2 linked regions of the Adhaeribacter arboris genome follow. The protein of the gene in region 1 interacts with the protein of each later gene in a pairwise test. Links are inferred from orthologs where the notes say so. Each region holds a gene or a part of one and is shown on either strand. Other genes may lie near its edges.

Region 1 (8,736 bases):
GCATTGTTTGGTTACGCAAAGAATTTACTTTACCTACCAATTTTAAAGCGCAGGAAATAATTCTGAACTTAGGTCCGATTGATGATCTGGATCAGACTTGGGTAAACGGTGCACTCGTAGGCGAAAGCGGGCAATACAATATTCCTCGTAAATATCCGGTAAAAGCAGGGGTTGTAAAGCCTGGTAAAAATGTAGTAGTGGTGCGCGTAACGGATACGGGCGGCGGAGGCGGTATCTACGGCAAACCGGAAGAATTATTTCTGACTGATACTAAAGCAAATAAAATTGCCGACTTGAGTGGGACCTGGCAGTATAAGGTAGGCAGCGATTCTAAGCAAAACAAAATAGGTACGCCGCCATCCGTAGATGTAGGGCCTAATAGTCGCCCAACTTTACTGTATAATGCCATGGTTAAGCCCCTAATTCCTTACGCTATCAAAGGAATGATTTGGTACCAAGGCGAAAGCAATGCGGGTAGAGCCTACCGTTACCGCGATTTATTTCCAGCAATGATAACAGATTGGCGAGCTAAGTGGGGCCAGGGAAACTTTCCGTTTTTGTTTGTGCAACTCGCTAATTTTATGAAAACCACTCCGGAACCTAACGAAAGCGAGTGGGCAGAATTACGAGAAGCCCAAGCCAAAACTTTAACTATACCTAATACGGCTATGACCGTTATTATTGATATTGGCGAAGCGGACGACATTCACCCAAAAAATAAACTAGACGTTGGGAAGCGTTTAGCCCTTGCCGCAGAAAAGCTGGCTTACAACCAAAAAGTAACGTTCAGCGGTCCGTTGTATAAAAATATGAAAGTGGAAGGAAGCAAAATTCGTCTCACATTTGATCATGCTGAACCAGGACTTATAACCAAAAACGGAGCAACTTTAAAAGGTTTTGCTATTGCCGGTTCAGATCATAAATTCGTTTGGGCCGATGCGCAGATTGAAGGAAACACAGTAGTGGTATCTTCGACTCAAGTTTTGGCACCAGTAGCCGTGCGTTATGCCTGGGCTGACAATCCGGATGAGGCTAATTTATACAATAAAGCCGATTTACCGGCCTCTCCGTTCCGCACGGATGACTGGCCAGGATTAACCATTAACAAAAAGTAGCAGAAGTAAATTCTTAGCTACCGGTTTTAATTTTTGTATCAGCTATTCGTTATCAGGTTCTACTACTATATCAAAAACGTTTTGGATTTATTTAATTCACTAAACAATTGTAACTTTGCCAGCCATTTCGAAACGAACCATTCTATCCAAAAGAAGGTTTTCGATTTGAATACATATTACCTCATAATTAATAAGTGAAAGTAAGAACGTTAAAAAAAGATAAGGTAAACGTTATCACCTTAGGTTGTTCTAAGAATCTGGTTGATTCGGAAGTTTTAATGGGGCAATTGCGCAGTAACAATTTTGCGGTTACCCACGAATCCGGAAAAAACGATGCCAATATTATAATCATAAATACCTGCGGTTTTATCGACAATGCCAAGCAGGAATCCATTGATACTATTCTGCAATACGCCGACGAGAAAGAAGCCGGCAACATTGACAAATTATACGTAACCGGGTGCTTGTCGCAGCGCTACAAAGATTCTCTGGAAGCAGAAATCCCGCAGGTAGATGCGTATTTCGGTACTTTGGAAATGCCGCAATTGCTTAAAACTTTAAATGCCGATTATAAGCACGAATTAGTTGGCGAACGCCTTCTGACCACACCCAAACATTACGCTTACTTTAAAATCGCCGAAGGCTGCAATCGCCCCTGTTCTTTCTGTGCTATTCCGTTAATGCGGGGCAAACACGTAGACCGCCCAATAGAAGATTTGGTGAAAGAAGCGAATCGTTTAGCCGAAATGGGCACAAAAGAATTGATCTTGATTGCGCAGGATTTAACCTACTACGGATTGCAGCAGTACGGCGAGCGGAAGTTGCCGGATTTGTTACGGCACTTATCCGATGTACCCGGTATCGATTGGATTCGGTTGCAGTACGCTTATCCCTCGCAGTTCCCGATGGAAGCTTTGGACGTAATGGCCGAGCGCGCGAATATCTGTAAATACCTGGATATGCCGCTGCAGCACATTTCCGATAATATGCTTAAAACCATGCGTCGCGGAATAAGTAAACGCCGTACTATTGAACTGGTAGAAACTATTCGGGAGCGGGTGCCAAATATTGCTTTGCGCACTACTTTGATTGCTGGTCATCCTGGCGAAACGCAACAAGATTTCGAAGAGCTTTACGATTTTGTGGAAAGAACCCGCTTCGATCGTTTGGGTATATTTACGTATTCGCACGAGGAAAACACGCATTCACACACCCTTGGCGATACGGTGCCGGATGAAGTAAAACAAGAGCGGGCCGATGCTATTATGGAATTACAGCAAGGTATTTCTTTAGAGCTGAACGAAGCGCGCCTAGGCCAGACTTATAAAGTATTATTTGATCGAAAGGAAAGCGGTTATTACGTTGGTCGTACTCAATACGACTCACCGGAAGTAGATAACGAGGTACTGGTTCCGGCTACTAACCACTATATAAGAACGGGAGAATTTGCCAACGTAAAAATTACCAGCAGTACCGATTTTGATTTATACGGGGAAGTAGTTAGCTAAATTTACCTTTTTTCGGCCGGAGTATCTAGTTTAAGGCTTCTGGAACATTAAATTTTTATAAATACCGATTAGAAGCAGCGTTTCTGAGAAGTAGCTGGGAATGTTCTTGAAAGTAATTAGGATTTTATCATCCACTACTTTCAGGAACATTTCTTTTTTAGCTTGGCTCTTTCCGCATGAACATTTGTATTCGGTTTAAACTATTTCGGTACATTGTTGTTACTCTCCATAAAATAAAATTTACTTGCTGAAGCGTAAAAAACGTTTTCCGTTAAAATCCCTGTCAAACTAATAAAATAACATGTTACTTTGCGATACGGCACTAGCCGGCCACCAAAAATGCTTTCGAATGAAAATTTCGCAAATAGATTACAGTGCTACTCATGCGTTTTCGCCCTTAGTAACCGATTATCTACAGCAAAAAAACAATTTAGCTTCTTTTTATCATCGTTTCCCTACTTTAGAAAATTTTCAGTTACAAATTTCTGAAAAACAATTTACTCCCGAACAACGAACTTTACTTTGCGAGGAACTGGAAAGGCAATATGCTTTACTACCTGAAGTGCAGGCCGGCGTGCGTAAAAACCTGGATTTGTTAAAACAGCCTAATACTTTTACTATTACTACCGGGCATCAATTAAGTATTTTTACTGGTCCGCTGTATTTTATTTACAAGATAATTACGGCTATTAAAACGGCGCAGCAATTACAACAGCAATACCCCGATTATAACTTCGTGCCGGTATATTGGATGGCAACCGAAGACCATGATTTTGCGGAGATTAATCATTTTACCTTATTTGGTAAAACCTACACCTGGGAAACCGATCAAAAAGGGGCAGTAGGCCGGTTTAAAACAGATTCCATTTCTTCTTTAATTAAATCTTTACCGGAAAGTTATCCCTTGTTTGAGAAAGCTTATACAGAATTTGGTACGCTATCGGCGGCTACCCGTTTTCTGGCGCACGAATTATTTGGTGAATTTGGTTTAATTAGCATTGATGGCGATGCTCCCGCCTTAAAAAAAGCACTGCAACCCGTAGTAAAAAACGAGTTGCTTGAGCAAACTACTTTTAAGCTAGTCAATGCTACTACCGAGAAATTAGCGGCGGCCGGTTATAAAACCCAAGTAACTCCTCGCGAGATTAATTTATTTTACTTGGATAATGGCTTACGCGAACGTTTGGTGCTAAAAGAGGGTCGTTATCAGGTTTTAAATACCGATTTGTCCTTTAGTCAGGAAGAAATTCTGCATTTAGCAGAAACGCAACCCGAAAAGTTTAGCCCCAATGTTATCCTGCGGCCACTTTACGAAGAAATACTTTTACCTAATCTTTGTTATATTGGGGGTGGAGCCGAAGTGGCTTATTGGTTCCAATTAAAAGAAGTATTCCAGTTTTTTAAAGTTCCTTTTCCTGTTATAATGCTACGCAATTCGGGTTTGTACATTGCAAAAAATCAGGCTACCCGGATGCATAAATTAAATTTGCAAGCCACGGATTTATTCCAGGATTTACCAGCCTTAAAAAAACAGGTAACCGCTACTTACCAAGAAAAAGAACTCAACCTGGAAGAAGAAAGAAAACAAGTGGAAGCCGTTTTTGCGGGAATTGAAAAGCTTGTGGCGACCATTGATCCTACTTTATCGAGAACAGTAGCTGCCGAAGCGCAAAAAACGCACAATTCTTTAATGGTACTGGAGAAAAAAATTGTAAAGGCTAACGATACTAAGTACGAAACTATTTACAACCAACTTACTTCTTTAAGAGATAAATTATTTCCGAATGGCACTTTGCAGGAACGCGTCGAAAATTTATTAACCTATCAAACGAATAATTCAGAATTTATCCGCGATTTGTACGAGGCGTTCGAGCCATTTGCCGCTAAATTTACTATTCTGGAAGAAGAATAATGCTCAAAACTACGCTTCGCCGGAAAATGCTGCAAAAGCGCCAGGAGTATACGCCGGAAGAAGTAACCATTCGTAGTCAGGAAATTTGCCGGCAGTTTTTTAGTTTTTTTTCAATTAATAACTTTAAAATAATCCACAGTTTTTTACCCATTGCTTCTAAGAATGAGGTAAATACCTGGTTTATTATCGAGCGCTTGCGGGCTGATTTCCCAAGGATAACTCTTGCGGTGCCGGTTACGGACACGCAAACCCTTTCCCATTATTTACTCTCTTCCGAAACCAAGCTGTTACTCAATCAATGGGGTATTCCGGAGCCAAATGGTGCTGAGCCAGTTACCCCGCAAGACTTGGATCTGGTACTGGTTCCATTACTGGCCTTTGATGAAAAAGGGCATCGGGTAGGTTACGGAAAAGGTTATTACGATCGTTTTTTGGCTGAGTGCCGTCCGGATACAGTTACCGTAGGATTATCGCTGGAGGAAGAACCGGTACTGCTAATTTCCGATGTGGACGAGAAAGATATTTCGTTACAGTTTATTACAACTCCTTCCAAGGTTTACCAATTTCACTAATAAGTTTAAGATTTTACTTCAGGTTACTTGTAGTTCTATACTATCGTAATTACTACTACTTAGCCATATCTACCTCAAGTAATATTCTCACCTATTTACTCCACTCAAGAATTTAAAATTTTGCTGAGCAAGCTTAAGATGAAATATGAAATTTTTAAGTTGCCAAATTGTATCTTATTCTTTAATGCAAATAAAAGCCGACACCTTAAGCAGTAAGCTAAACTTCTTACCTGGTAGGGCTTGTTACGCAGATATTGTTAACTATAATAGATCGAAGGTATGTAGCCGTTTTGGTTAATTATTTAAAATTGAATTAATATCTGTTGGCTTAAGGAACAGGATCATACCCACTGCTGCCCCAAGGATGGCATTTTGCTAATCGTTTAACAGCCAGTTTAGCACCTTGGATGGGGCCATGTTTGCGAAGGGCTTGCGCGGCATATTCGGAACAGGTTGGGGTAAAACGACAACTTGGTGGTTTGAGAGGGGAAAGTATCTTTTGGTAAACCCAAACGAAACCTAGTAATAAGTATTGCAGTATTTTCATGCGTTCTGAACTACAAGGTAGTTCTATATTAACTAAAAATAAAGTAGTTACGTGCGCCGACGATCTATAAATTCTTTCCGGTATTACAGGAGTACTGTTCAGAAAAACTAAAAAGAATAATTGTTGAAAGTGTTATAAGTTGAATAAATCCTTTTAAAAGATTAAGGCGGCTAGTTAATAGCGCTATAAATTAAAATTTTAATACTACTGCATGGTTGTTTTTACCCGGTTACTATTTTGTATTTTTCTTCTTATTGCACTAAAAGGTTCCGCTGCCCACGAACCTTTTCCTATTGGTGCCCGGGCAGCTGGCTTAGCAGGTGCAGCAGTTACTTTATCCGATGTTTGGTCTAGCCGCAATAACGTAGCAGGAATTGCTTCTTTAAAAAAGGTGGAAATTGGAATCTTCGCGGAGAACCGGTTTAATGTAACCGCTTTTACAACCGTGGGTTTACAAGCTGTATTGCCAACTAAAAAGCTAGGTTCTATTGGCGTTGATTTATCCCGTTTTGGTGACCAGTGGTATAATGAACAACGTTTAGGTATTGGCTTTGGCCATCGATTGGGTACAGTAAACATAGGTATCAAAGCTGACCTATTGCAAACGCATATAGATAAAATAGTTGAAGCGATATAATTCTCTGTTTATCAGCTGATTATATATACTTTTTAATTGTTTGCTTTTATGCTTGCACACGATTTGTACACAACTAACCCTTATCTCATAAAAAAGGGTTCTTCCGGATGTTCTTTCTGATGCAATAGGATTTGATCTAAAGTATCATCAAAGCTAAGCAGCTCGTGTGCATTTTCATAGCCCAGTACTCGGGCCATGTCGTAGGAGTTCACGTACAGTTGGTTGGTGGCTTTATCTTTGTAAAACCGCATTGACCGGCCTTCTTCTTTATCTAGATAGGTGATACCCTCCTAATTTCGACTATTAGTTGCATGAACAATCGTCTTAGTATAAAATCAATTAAATTGTTGAGGTAATTGCTCTAAATTCTGGGAAAGAGCACCAATGAAAATAGCCTGATCTTCGGTCAAATAAGCAACGGCGCTTTTCTGGATACCTCCGGCCGTGGGTAAGGGTTCCGTTTCAAACGCCACCCTTCCAAAAGTACTTTCAATGGTAGAAAGATGCTTGTCTATGGTTTCGAGTAAGTTCTTGTGCTTAATCCCTAACTCGGAAGCAATATCCCGGCTATCTACTACCGGGATATTATTGTATTGAGAAATTTTAATCAGTTCCATCGCTTTTTACGGGAATGCCTGCCTTAATTCCTTTGGCAAGCTTTTTTATAAAAAACCGTCGCTGTTGATATTCATCTTCCTTGCAGTTCTTAGCATTTTTACGCAGCTTTTTTTGCAGATTCTTGTCAGATTTTAGAAGGTGTTTCAACCATTTTGCAAACTCTTGAGGACGGTCAAAATCTTCTAAAATCTCTTGTAACAAAGGAACAGCATTGTAATTCTTAAAAACAGCTTCCACAATAATGGCCTTAACATTGCAGTGTAGCATTGAAGGGATTATATAGTTATTTTTTGCCTGACACATTTTTTTAACTTTAAAGGTTTTTACATGGTAAATTGACTGTCTTTATGATCACCATCCCCTAACGGTATTCCATCCGGCAAGCCGTGTAAAATGGCATCCCGTAACCGCTTGATTCGCCAAATGTGATGGTATACATCTGAATGCAGGCTGTTATCCGAACTGGCATCACTCAATACCTGTAAAAATTCAAAGATGAAAGAATCCAGGGCTTGTACCATTAGGTACGGTTCATCATAAGCCACTACCTCTAACAAGGCTTGAGCATTGAAAACTACATCTGGCTTTATGGCAAATAAAATATCCGGATTGTTGCCTTCCTTAACTGCTTTTTCACGGGCTTGTGATTGTAAAAGTGCTATTTCTTTATCTTTATTTTCCATCGCCTTTGGGATTATATTGTGTAACCATACCTAAAACCGCATTGGTATAACCGAAAATAATTCCGTTTCTAAGCTCTCTTAAATTGTTATACATTCGTATCAAGTTGCCATTCATTGTCCAACCTGCTTTTTCCATATAACCAATCATAAATACCATGCTTTGGTCAAGAGCTTGAGCAACTTCTTCCGGCGTAGATTCGGCAATAGCTTGCAGAATGTAAGTAGCATTAAACACAACTTCTGTAGGCTGACTATAATAGGTTGTGTTTTTAAATCGGATTTCTATATCCTCACAATCGTTTTCATCTAAGTCTATCAGATAACCAGATTGCTTTTTTTCCAAATTTTCTAATGCCTCTTCATAGGTGAATTGTGATTTGGTATCATCTTTAATTAAATAACCATAAAAGCGAAATTCTTCCTCACTTATTTTATTAAGGTTAAAAGCAGTATCGGCCGCTGTTTTTAACTTTTCGCGAATACTATTTAATTGATTTTCCATAGCCTTAATCCAGATTAATATTGTTGGAACCAACTAAAATCGCGTTTCGCATTTCGCGTAAATTCCAGTACAAATCAAATTGATCGGGATTGACTATATTTTCAGTAATAACATAACTGATTAGAAAAAACATAGCTTTGTCTAATGTTCTCGCGGCCGTATCGGGTTCAATCACATTTACAATAAAATTGATTAAAGCCCTAGGGTCAAACGGTTGTTCTTGGTTTTGGCATTCGTTTTGCATAACTTCCAATAATTAAATGTTTCTTGTTAATTTTTAATTTAGGGAGCCTATTACGAGTAGGCTCCTTTTTTCATAGCTCGGATTGATTATAGGTCGGATAAGGCAATCTGTTAGAATGGGAATGTTCGGGCCTCCTTCCTTCGTAATGCGTTGACTAGGTTAGCGGCATAAGTTTTATTCTTCTCCGCCTCCTTTGTTAAAAATTTGTTTATCCAGGTTCCGTTCTGGTAAACTATCACATCTAGCCGTTTATGGCCGTCTACTTTGTAATGCTTGTAGCTGATGGTGTAAGCGTTCATTTTATTAAGTGTTTATAGTTCGCGTTTTAAAGATTCTAATGCAATTGGAAGTAAACTGTAACTGCTTTTCCCGGCTCTCTAAAGTGTTAGTAAATACCT
Region 2 (3,673 bases), 700 kb from region 1 along the record:
ATTTTTTCAATTCGTCGGCGGTAATGGCAATGTAAGCCGTCCGAAATTCCCGGAGTACGGTTAGCTTATCTTTGAGCACGTAGCCCAAAAAGCGCAAACGCGTCTCGGTATGACTATCGTAAATAAGCCGGTGAATATTGGAAGTATTTACCCCTACGTGCAACAATTCGGCAATAATTAGGTGCACATTACGCGAGGTGCTCGGATGCCGGAAAGATCCCGTATCCGTCATAATACCGGCGTATAAACATTCCCCAATATGAACATCAATCAAAGACTGGTCCCCTAAATCGCGGATTAACTCAAATACCAGCTCGGCAGTAGCCGCGGCATTAGTATCAGAGAAGCAAATCTGAGCAAAATTTTCGGGTTCCAGGTGGTGGTCAACGAGTACTTTGGTGCCTGGGGCTTCCCTTACATAGGGTCCCATTTCGTTAATGCGGCTCAATGAAGAAAAATCAAGACAAAAAATAACATTCGCCTGGTTTATCAATTTTTGAACAAGTTCGTCGTTTACGGCCGGATCGTACGTAATTACCTCGTTATTACCGTTCATCCAGTTAAGAAAATCCGGGTAATCAGAGGGCGTAACTACGGTAACGACGTGGCCTTTCTTTTTAAGGTAACCTGCTAAACCCAGCGAAGAACCTAGTGCATCCGCATCAGGTTTATGGTGAGTGGTGATCAGAATCTCTTTTGGTTCCTGAAGCAGTTCCTTTAGAGCAGTAATTTGTTGCATTCTTAGCTTAAAAGCTCCTTTTTAAAAATTAGGTGCAAGACACAAAATTCGGTATAAAATAATTTAAAACAAAACATTAATTATCAAGCCCCAAACACTGGGTAAATAACGTTTAAACCAGGTAATTATTAGTATAATATTGCCGAAGTCTGTTAATTTTGCGCCGGCTTGTTGGGTTGCCGGTTGCAAAGCGGTTGAAAAGTTGGAAGGTTGAAAAGTTTTAAGGTTGTAAATAATTAGGTTTTAAAACAATCCAGCAATTCAGCAATAAACTAAACTGTGGTCCGTGGACTATGGTCTATCGGCTATTAACTTTTTAAAATATATTATCTATGGTCTATCGACCATGGACTGTGGACTAAAATAAATATACATGGCTACTAACCAAACATTTACAATGATTAAGCCGGATGCGGTGCAAGACAACCACATTGGCGCTATTACTCAAATGATCGAAGCGGATGGTTTCCGGATTGTGTCTTTGAAAAAAACCAGATTAACTTTAGAGCGAGCGGGTCAATTTTACGCCGTGCACAAAGACCGTCCGTTCTATAAAGACTTAGTGGCTTATATGAGTTCGGGCCCGATTGTCGCTATGATTTTAGAGAAAGAAAACGCCGTAGCTGATTTTCGTAAGTTAATTGGAGCTACTAATCCGGCTCAGGCCGAGGAGGGAACCATCCGGAAAAAGTTTGCCAAATCCGTGGAAGCCAACGCGGTACACGGTTCTGACTCGGATGAAAATGCCCAAATTGAGGGAGATTTCTTTTTTGCGGTCGATGAACGTTTCTAAATCACAGATTAATTGGATTTCGCAGATTATGCGGATTATACTTTGCATCACAGATTAGTTATCCGAAAGAATGAAGCAAAGAGTGTAGAAGATTTCTTGTTCTTATAAAAAGGTTAACTTAATCAGTTAGCCTTTTTTTGGTTAATAGATATACCCTCTGCCATCATAACTACTATTCCAAATTATAATCTGCTAATCCGTTTAATCCGCGATTTAGAAACTTTATTTAGTAGATAATTCAGGCTCTAACTCCGGCTTAACATGGGTGCCAAACACCCTGGCTACCCAACGCGGCAAAAAAACAGATCCTAAAATTAAATAAAGGTAATACGTAACCATACGATAGAGTAACACAATTACAGTCGTAAAACTACCCAGCCATTTGCCGAAAAAAGTGGGAAAGGCAATTTCAGCAAAACCCGCCCCGCCCGGTGTAACAGCTACTAGTAGCACCACTTTGTAAATCAGGTTACGCGAAAATATAAGCATGTGATCCTGAAAACCAATATCTGTGAATGCCGCAATAAGACAATTAATAACATAATAGCGGGCTGTCCAGACGAAGATAGTAGATAAACAGGCCCGGACCCAATAACTAAGCGAATGGCCTTTCAGCTGACGGGAAGCCCATACTAATTCGGTGCCGTGCATATATGCCGCGGGACGCCACTTTTTCAAAAATCCAACGCCCGTTACCCGCAAAAATAAGCGTTTTACAGCTTTAGGATTACGAAATAGGGCATACCACATTAGCAAAGCGTAAAAAGCTATAAGTAGGTAACTAATAATAAAAGCTATTTCTAATCCGGCTTTAAAGGAATCTGGCAGAGCCTCTACATCCGGAAAAATATCGCTTTGCGTGGCAAACAAAACAATGGGTACCGCTAACAGAAAGAACAGATTGTCGAGCATGGCGGTAACCATTACATAGGCCAGGGATTTACCTAACGGGATTCCTTCCTTATTAATAATAAAAGCTGCTACAGTAGAACCACCCGCAACGGATGGCAGCACGCAAGAAGCAAACTCCCAAAGCATGATCACATCCAGGCTCTTTCGCCAGGAAAGTACTTTTTCGGTGATGTGCCGGATACGGTAAATGTAACCCGCATCACGCACTACCAGCACTAATATGGTCATAACCAGCCAAAAAGGTTTGGCATTTTTTAAATTTTGCAAATCGGTGAGGTCATTGTTCCGGTAAAACATGTAGCCAATCACCACTAATCCAATAAATACCGGAATCAGGATTCGCTTCGTCGAAAAGTTTTCCAGTAATTTTTTTCTATTCAGATCCATTAGTAGAAGCTACCTGTAAAGATTCCTCAAAAGCTTTAATCCGGAAATTATTAAAGCCTTCGTCAATAATTACACTTATTACTTGTAATTGCAGCATATCCAGAATAGCCAGGAAATTAAAAATAATTCCAATTTTATCCGGATAAGCCGTTATAAGTTCCGTAAAAGTAATAGAACCGGCTGCCTGTAATTTGGTTTGAATAAAATCACGTTGCTGCTCAATGGTATACGGATACGTATAAACCGTGTGTTTGGGCCTATCTTGTTCTTCCTCGTAGCGGTTAATGGCTTTCTCAAAAACCCGCATGAGTTTATACAAACTTAAATCCTGAAGTTCATAATCGAGTTTACTTTTTTTAGCAACCAGTTGTAATTCATCCTCAATATTTCCTCGGCCTTCCTGCAACAAGCGCCTTTCTTCCATTACGGCCAAATCCCCGATTACAGCTTTATATTTCTTATACTCGAGTAAATGCTGTACCAATTCTTTACGCGGATCTATGTCGTTACCCTGTTCATCTTTTTCCAGGCGGGGTAGTAACATTTTAGCTTTAATACGCATCAGTGTTGCGGCGGTTAAAATAAATTCGCTGGCTACATCCATATTTAACTTTTCGAGCCGGGCAATGTAGGCCATGAAATCATTCGTGATTTTATAAATGGGAATATCATGAATATCCAGTTCATCGCGCTCAATAAAAAAAAGCAGTAAATCAAAAGGACCCTCAAATAATGATAATTTTATCTCGAAACTCACGCCTTAAATAAGAATTAGCTGTTTTTAAATTAGTTGCAAAATTAAGTAAAATACGAAGTATGCCATTATTCTGCCATTAATGATT

Evidence for each region. Proteins that work in one complex are often made in the same cells at the same time.
Region 2: the proteins of AHMF7605_RS22420 (region 1) and AHMF7605_RS25210 interact in binary tests that used the Escherichia coli proteins (3 or more experiments, as listed by UniProt). The link is inferred for Adhaeribacter arboris from one-to-one orthologs.

Annotation. Positions count from the first base shown.
Region 1 is NZ_PYFT01000001.1:5,513,586-5,522,321, forward strand. What follows is about bases 3,322-6,320. They hold AHMF7605_RS22420 (5-formyltetrahydrofolate cyclo-ligase), read left to right. Parts: upstream 3,322-4,534; coding sequence 4,535-5,107; downstream 5,108-6,320. Other genes in these bases: bshC (bacillithiol biosynthesis cysteine-adding enzyme BshC), read left to right, coding at 3,322-4,535; yidD (membrane protein insertion efficiency factor YidD), read right to left, coding at 5,436-5,654; AHMF7605_RS22430 (hypothetical protein), read left to right, coding at 5,866-6,291. Also shown: AHMF7605_RS22405 (sialate O-acetylesterase), read left to right, coding at 1-1,115; 30S ribosomal protein S12 methylthiotransferase RimO, read left to right, coding at 1,310-2,623; more of bshC, read left to right, coding at 2,973-3,321; AHMF7605_RS29895 (hypothetical protein), read right to left, coding at 6,372-6,542; AHMF7605_RS22435 (Rha family transcriptional regulator), read right to left, coding at 6,627-6,908; AHMF7605_RS22440 (hypothetical protein), read right to left, coding at 6,895-7,212; AHMF7605_RS22445 (hypothetical protein), read right to left, coding at 7,233-7,592; AHMF7605_RS22450 (hypothetical protein), read right to left, coding at 7,582-8,094; AHMF7605_RS22455 (hypothetical protein), read right to left, coding at 8,099-8,338; AHMF7605_RS22460 (hypothetical protein), read right to left, coding at 8,449-8,637. UniProt on the Escherichia coli protein: Involved in the removal of 5-formyltetrahydrofolate.
Region 2 is NZ_PYFT01000001.1:6,212,354-6,216,026, forward strand. The notes cover bases 142-2,822. They hold AHMF7605_RS25210 (nucleoside-diphosphate kinase), read left to right. Parts: upstream 142-1,112; coding sequence 1,113-1,532; downstream 1,533-2,822. Other genes in these bases: AHMF7605_RS25205 (DHH family phosphoesterase), read right to left, coding at 142-739; AHMF7605_RS25215 (lysylphosphatidylglycerol synthase transmembrane domain-containing protein), read right to left, coding at 1,755-2,822; AHMF7605_RS25220 (segregation and condensation protein A), read right to left, coding at 2,818-2,822. Also shown: more of AHMF7605_RS25205, read right to left, coding at 1-141; more of AHMF7605_RS25215, read right to left, coding at 2,823-2,831; more of AHMF7605_RS25220, read right to left, coding at 2,823-3,588. UniProt on the Escherichia coli protein: Major role in the synthesis of nucleoside triphosphates other than ATP. The ATP gamma phosphate is transferred to the NDP beta phosphate via a ping-pong mechanism, using a phosphorylated active-site intermediate.